DNA from 3 places in the Bradyrhizobium sp. UNPA324 genome. Region 2 is predicted to be linked to each of the others. Evidence: predicted binding sites of a transcription regulator. Region 2 holds the regulator's gene; each other region holds the start of a gene.

Evidence for each region. The regulator PhoB, encoded in region 2, activates phosphate uptake and scavenging genes when phosphate is short. The targets are predictions, from matches to a motif close to TGTCATNNANCTGTCAT.
Region 1: the regulator PhoB is predicted to act here: its motif matches at 1,050-1,066, upstream of phnC (phosphonate ABC transporter ATP-binding protein).
Region 3: the regulator PhoB is predicted to act here: its motif matches at 1,226-1,242, upstream of ugpB (sn-glycerol-3-phosphate ABC transporter substrate-binding protein UgpB).

The regions. Positions count from the first base shown of each region.
Region 1 is NZ_LFJD01000004.1:2,501,951-2,504,213, reverse strand. It holds gene phnD (phosphonate ABC transporter substrate-binding protein) at 1-66, opposite strand, end outside; gene phnC (phosphonate ABC transporter ATP-binding protein) at 141-950, opposite strand; gene UNPA324_RS12230 (transferase hexapeptide repeat family protein) at 1,122-1,790, shown strand; gene UNPA324_RS12225 (alpha-D-ribose 1-methylphosphonate 5-triphosphate diphosphatase) at 1,787-2,263, shown strand, end outside.
Region 2 is NZ_LFJD01000004.1:3,943,958-3,946,220, reverse strand. It holds gene pstB (phosphate ABC transporter ATP-binding protein PstB) at 1-351, shown strand, start outside; gene phoU (phosphate signaling complex protein PhoU) at 363-1,079, shown strand; gene phoB (phosphate regulon transcriptional regulator PhoB) at 1,102-1,809, shown strand; gene UNPA324_RS19055 (GcrA family cell cycle regulator) at 2,099-2,263, opposite strand, start outside.
Region 3 is NZ_LFJD01000004.1:4,322,308-4,324,570, forward strand. It holds gene UNPA324_RS20735 (CaiB/BaiF CoA transferase family protein) at 1-906, shown strand, start outside; gene ugpB (sn-glycerol-3-phosphate ABC transporter substrate-binding protein UgpB) at 1,297-2,263, shown strand, end outside.

The DNA of each region.
Region 1 (2,263 bases), 1.4 Mb from region 2:
GGCGGAAGCGGAGGCCGTGAACGCGAGCGCGGCGGCGCCGGCGAGAACTAATCTGCGAGTGATCATGATATCCTCTTCATCTGTTGAGGTCGGTTGACGCAAAGACTTGAAACGAAGATTTGCAACGAAACGGATTTCGCTCAGGCGGCCGCGGCCGTTCCGAGCGCCGGGACGCCCTCGGGCACCGGTACAGGCATGCCGCCCATGACATCGGCGGCTTCGAGATCGTAGAGCTCGCGCGCGACGTGATCGGTCAGCGCGGACGGTGCACCGTCGAACACCACGCGCCCCTGCGCCATGCCGATCAGGCGGTCGCAATAGCTGCGCGCCAGATCCAGCGAATGCAGGTTGCAGAGCACGGTGATGCCGAAATGCTTGTTGATGCGCAAAAGCGCATCCATCACGATCTTGGTGTTGCGCGGATCGAGCGAGGCGATCGGCTCGTCGGCGAGGATGATGTCGGGTTGCTGCACCAAGGCGCGGGCAATCGCGACGCGTTGCTGCTGACCACCGGAGAGCTGGTCCGCGCGCTGCGCAGCGAGCGATGCGATATCGAACTGTTCGAGCGCGGACATCGCCAGCGCCTTGTCCTGCTCGGGCCATACTTGCGACAGCGAGCGCCAGGCCGGCATCGTCGCAAGGCGCCCCATCAGGACGTTGGTAAGGACATCGAGCCGGCCGACCAGGTTGAACTGCTGGAAGATCATCGCCGATCGCGCCCGCCATTGCCGCAGCTCCCTGCCGCGCAAGGCGGTGACGTCGACGCGATCGAACAGGATGCGGCCCTCGGTCGGCGTCACCAGGCGGTTGATGCTCCGCAGCAGCGTCGATTTGCCGGCGCCGGACCGTCCGATCACACCGACGAAGCCGCCGGGGGAAATTTGAAACGATGCGTCGTCCACCGCGGCTTTCGCGCCGAAGCGACACGTCAGACCTTCCACCACCAGCATGCAGCGCTCCAGATTAACTGGAGCCAACCGCTAACGCCGGCGCTTAACACTTGTGTGACAGGTGCTGTGCGGTGCGGCGATCCTACGCAGCTCATCCCCTGTCATCGCCCCGTCATGACATCGTCATCAAGCCGCTCGAAGAGGAACGCCCGCCCGCAATCCGGAACCAACATGGCCGCCAAAGCGCTTTCGGTCCAGCCGACCATCGATCCTTCGGCCACGCTGCACGAGACCAGGCTCGGCGCCTATACCGAGGTCGGCGCACGCACGATCCTGCACGAAGTGGCGATGGACGATTACTCCTATGTCGTGAACGACGCCCAGATCACCTACAGTACAATCGGAAAATTCTGCTCGATCGCGGCGATGACGCGCATCAATCCCGGCAATCATCCGATGCACCGCGCGACGCAGGCGCATTTCACCTATCGTTCGAGCGCCTACTTCGAAGGCGAGAGCGACGATACCGAGTTCTTCGAGTGGCGGCGGCAGCATCACGTCGATATCGGCCACGACGTCTGGATCGGCCATGGCGCGGTCGTGTTGCCGGGCCGCAACATCGGCACCGGCGCGGTGATCGCGGCCGGCGCCATCGTCACCAAGGACGTGCCGGCCTACACCATCGTCGCCGGCAATCCGGCCCGAATCGTGCGGCGGCGATTCTCCGAAGAGATCGCCGGGCGGCTTGCGCGGCTGGCCTGGTGGGACTGGGATCACGACAAATTGCGGCAAGCTCTGCCTGATTTCCGCAAGCTCGGGATTGAAGATTTTCTTGCGACATACGAAGCACGAGCGAGCTCTCTCGCCAATTCTCCCAGCAAACGAAGCGCGGTCGCGTGACAGACATTTTCCTTGAAGGCGGCGGGGCCCTGATCGGCACTGAGGTCGCCGAAACGTCATTGGCGGTATCCGGGCAGGACATCACTGCGATGGACGCCTCGCGCGGCCGGGCGCGGCTGGCGATCGATGCACGGGGCCTGCTGGTGCTACCCGGCATCGTCGATCTCCATGGCGATGCGTTCGAGCGGCAGATGATGCCCCGCGCCGGCGTCGACTTCCCGATCGACGTCGCGCTCGCCGACAGCGACCGCCAGGCGATCAGCAACGGCATCACCACGGTGTTTCACGCCACGACCTGTTCGTGGGAGCCGGGCCTGCGCAGCTGTGACAATGCGCGCGGCCTGATGGAGGCCATCGAGCGGCAGCGCCCGCAATTCGCCGCCGACACCCGCTTCCATCTCAGGCACGAGACCTACAATCTTGAGTCCGAGCCTGAAATCAGCCAGTGGCTGGCCGAGGGCCGCGTCGACCTG
Region 2 (2,263 bases):
GAGGTCAAGGACAAGCTCAACGCCTCCGGTCTGTCGCTCTCCGGCGGCCAGCAGCAGCGCCTGTGCATCGCCCGCACCGTCGCGGTGCGGCCCGAGGTGATCCTGTTCGACGAGCCCTGCTCGGCGCTCGATCCGATCTCGACCGCCAAGGTCGAGGAGCTGATTCAGGAGCTGGCCGAGAACTACACGATCGCGATCGTCACCCACAACATGCAGCAGGCGGCGCGCGTCTCCGACAAGACCGCCTTCATGTATCTCGGCGAGCTGATCGAGTTCGACGACACCAGCAAGATCTTCACGTCGCCGACCGATCGGCGTACGCAGGACTACATCACCGGCCGGTTCGGCTGAGGAGACGCAATATGGGTACTGAACATACCGCGAAGGCTTTCGACACCGACCTTCAGGAGCTCACCCGCCTGGTCGCCGAGATGGGCGGGATCGCCGAGCGCATGATCGTCGATTCCGTCGATGCGCTGATCCGCCGCGACGTTCCGCTCGGCCAGCGCGTCGTCACCACCGATGCCGATCTCGACGCGCTGCAGAAGCGCATCGAGGAGCGCGCGGTGCTCACCATCGCTCGCCGCCAGCCGATGGCGGTGGACTTACGCGAGATCGTCGGCGCCATGCGGGTTGCGACCGACCTCGAGCGCATCGGCGATCTCGCCAAGAACATGGGCAAGCGCGTCGCCGCACTGGAAACCGACTTCCATCCGCTCAAGCTGTTCCGCGGCCTGGAGCACATGACCGACCTGGTGCAGCAGCAGGTCAAGTCGGTGCTGGATGCCTATGCCGCGCACGATCTGCCGGCGGCGATGGCGGTGTGGAAGGGCGACGAGGAAGTGGACGCGATCTGCACCTCGCTGTTCCGCGAGCTCCTCACCTACATGATGGAGGATCCGCGCAACATCTCGTTCTGCATTCATCTGATGTTCTGCGCCAAGAACATCGAGCGGATCGGCGACCACGCCACCAACATCGCCGAGACCGTGTTCTACATGATCGAGGGCCAGGCGATCACCGACAAGCGGCCGAAGGGCGACATGACGACGTTCGCCACGACGATCCCGAATACCTGAAGACTTAAGGAGCGACGACACCATGGGCGCACGCATTATGGTGGTTGAGGACGAAGAAGCTCTCACCGAGCTGCTGCGTTACAACCTCGAAGGCGACGGCTATGACGTCGAGACGGTGATGCGCGGCGACGACGCCGACACCCGCCTCAAGGAGCACATTCCCGATCTGATCGTGCTCGACTGGATGCTGCCGGGCCTGTCCGGCATCGAGCTGTGCCGGCGCCTGCGCACCCGTCCCGAGACCAAGCAGCTGCCGATCATCATGCTCACCGCACGCGGCGAGGAGAGCGAGCGGGTGCGGGGACTTGCGACCGGCGCCGACGACTACATCGTCAAGCCGTTCTCGGTACCAGAGCTGCTCGCGCGGGTGAAGGGCCTCTTGCGGCGCGCCAGCCCTGAGCGGCTCGCGACGGTGCTGGCCTATGGCGACATCGAGCTCGACCGCGACAAGCGCCGCGTGGCGCGCTCGGGCCGCCCGATCGATCTCGGCCCGACCGAATATCGCCTGCTGGAGTTCTTCCTGGAGCATCCCGGCCGCGTGTTCTCGCGCGAGCAGCTGCTCGACAGCGTCTGGGGCCGCGACATCTACATCGACGAGCGCACCGTCGACGTCCATATCGGCCGCCTGCGCAAGCTGCTCAATCTCGGCCGCGAGCAGGATCCGATCCGCACCGTCCGCGGCGCCGGCTACGCGCTCGACGATCGCTTCGCGAAGGCCGAGCAGACGTAAGGTTTGCGAGCCGTGGTTGGCAGCTGCGGCCACAACATCGGTGTCGTCCCGGACAAGCGTCTGCGCAGATCCGGGACCTCAGCGCGAGCGCTTGCGCTCGTCGCGATTAACCACAGGCAGCAATTGTTTTGCGAAAAGGTAACTCCGAGTCCCCGTAACCACATCTTGCGGTGGCTATGGGTCCCGGATCTGCGCGCGCTTGTGGCGCGCTTGTCCGGGACGACATCGGGTGTGTCGAGGCGCCGTCGTGTGACGGCTACCGTTCTTGCAATCAGCTAGATCCGCGAACTCACCGCGTGCCCGGCTTCGGTGCTGCGCGCCGACGGTCCGCTGCCGGCTGATACGCCACGCGCGAGTGCTGGGCGCAGTAGGGCAGGCCGGACAATGCCTTGCCGCCGCAGAAGAAGAAATCCGGGCTCGAGGGATCGCCGACCGGCCAGTGGCAGGTCGCCTC
Region 3 (2,263 bases), 380 kb from region 2:
TTCAAGCCGGGCACGCTGGAGAAATGGGGCATCGGCAACGAGACCTTGCGCAAGAAATTTCCGCACCTCGTGCATTGCCGGATCTGCGGCTTCGGTGCCGACGGTCCGCGCGGCGGCAATCCCGGCTATGACGCCATCATCCAAGCCATGACCGGCATGATCGCCGCGACCGGCTCGCCCGAGAGCGGGCCGATGCGGATCGGCGTGCCGCTGGTCGACATCACCACCGGACTCTACGCGGCGATCGGAATCCTGATGGCACTGTCGGAGCGGCAGCGCTCGGGCCAGGGCCAATTCCTCGAGACGACGCTGTACGAGACCGGCCTTGCCATCATGCATCCGCACACCGCGAACTATTTCATGCATGGCAAGCCGCCCTCGCTCACCGGCAACGAGCACCCGAACCTCGTGCCTTACGCGATCTTCCCGACGAAAACCGACAACATCTTCATCGGCGTCGGCAATGACGGCACCTTCCGCAAGCTCGCCAAGGAGATCGGCAAGCCGGAGCTCGGCACCGATCCGCGCTTTGCGCGCAACAAGGACCGCATCGCCAACCGCGAGGCGCTGCGCGCCGAACTCGCCGCCGTGTTCAGCCAGCACGAAGCCGAGCCGCTGTGCAATCGCCTGCTTGCCGCGGGCCTGCCCGCAGGGCCCGTGCAGAAGATCGACCAGGCGCTGACCAACCCGCACACGATCGCGCGCGGCGATATTATCGAGAAGGACTGGTACAAAGGCGTGGCCTCGCCGATCCGGCTCGACCGCAGCAAGCCGAGCCTGCGCCGGCTGCCGCCGAAATTCAGCCAGCACGCGGCCGAGGTGCTGGGCGAGTTCGGTTACTCCAAGGCCGAGATCGACGCGATGGTCGAAAAGGGCACGGTCTGCGGCCCCGAGCGCAAGCGCTAAGCTAGGACAGAGATCAAGCGGCGGCGCAGGTGCGCGCCCTCTCCCGCTTGCGGGAGAGGGTTGGGGAGAGGGTGTCTCCGCAATGGGACAGTCCCCAAGAGGAAAGAGCCCTCACCCGGCGCTTCGCGCCGCCCTCTCCCGCACGCACGCGGGAGAGGTTTGGGGCCCGCGGCTTGATCGTCAGCTCACATAAGTAATGCCGCACTGCGGCGCGGGCACGATAGTGCACCGCGAACGGAGGAGGCTGCCCGCTTCGTCTTCGCCTATTTGACAGCTTCCCTTTTCCAGCGCTTGCCGCTTTCGTTTCGGCCGCTTACACAGTCATGTGAACGTCATATGGCGCTGCTAGCGCAAGCGCTTCTTTAGTGACGGGCAAGGGAGGTTTTCTTGATGACTCTTCGACACTTTGGCGCGGCTGCCGCATTTGCAATCACGGTCGGCATGAGCGCCTCGCCGGCTCTGGCCGTGACTGAAATCCAGTGGTGGCACGCGATGACCGGCGCCAACAACGACGTCATCGTCAAGCTCGCGAACGACTTCAACGCCGCGCAGAGCGACTACAAGGTCATCCCCACCTACAAGGGCAACTACGCCGACACCATGAACGCGGGCATCGCGGCGTTCCGCGCCGGCAACGCGCCGCACATCATGCAGGTGTTCGAGGTCGGCACCGCCACCATGATGGCTGCGACCGGCGCCGTGAAGCCGGTCTACAAGCTGATGGCCGAGACCGGCGAGAAGTTCGATCCCAAGGCCTATCTGCCCGCGATCACCGGCTACTATTCGACCTCGAAGGGCGAGATGCTGTCCTTCCCCTTCAACTCGTCGTCGACCGTCATGTGGGTCAACCTCGACGAGCTAAAGAAGGCCAATGTCGAGATCCCGAAGACCTGGCCCGACGTGTTCACCGCGGCCAAGAAGCTCCACGACAACGGTCATGCGACCTGCGGCTTCTCCAACTCGTGGGTGACCTGGGTCAATCTCGAGCAGCTCTCTGCCTGGCACAACGTGCCGCTCTCGACCAAGGCCAACGGTCTCGACGGCTTCGACACCGTGCTCGAGTTCAACGGCCCGCTCCAGGTCAAGCACCTCGAGAAGCTGGTCGAGCTCCAGAAGGACAAGACCTACGACTATGCCGGCCGCACCAACACCGGCGAAGGCCGCTTCACCTCGGGCGAATGCCCGCTCTACCTGACCTCCTCGGCGTTCTTCGGCAACGTCAAGGCGCAGGCCAAGTTCAACTTCACCGCAGTGCCGATGCCGTATTATCCGGACGCGAAGGGCGCGCCGCAGAACTCGATCATCGGCGGTGCTTCGCTCTGGGTGATGGGCGGCAAGGCGGCCGACGACTACAAGG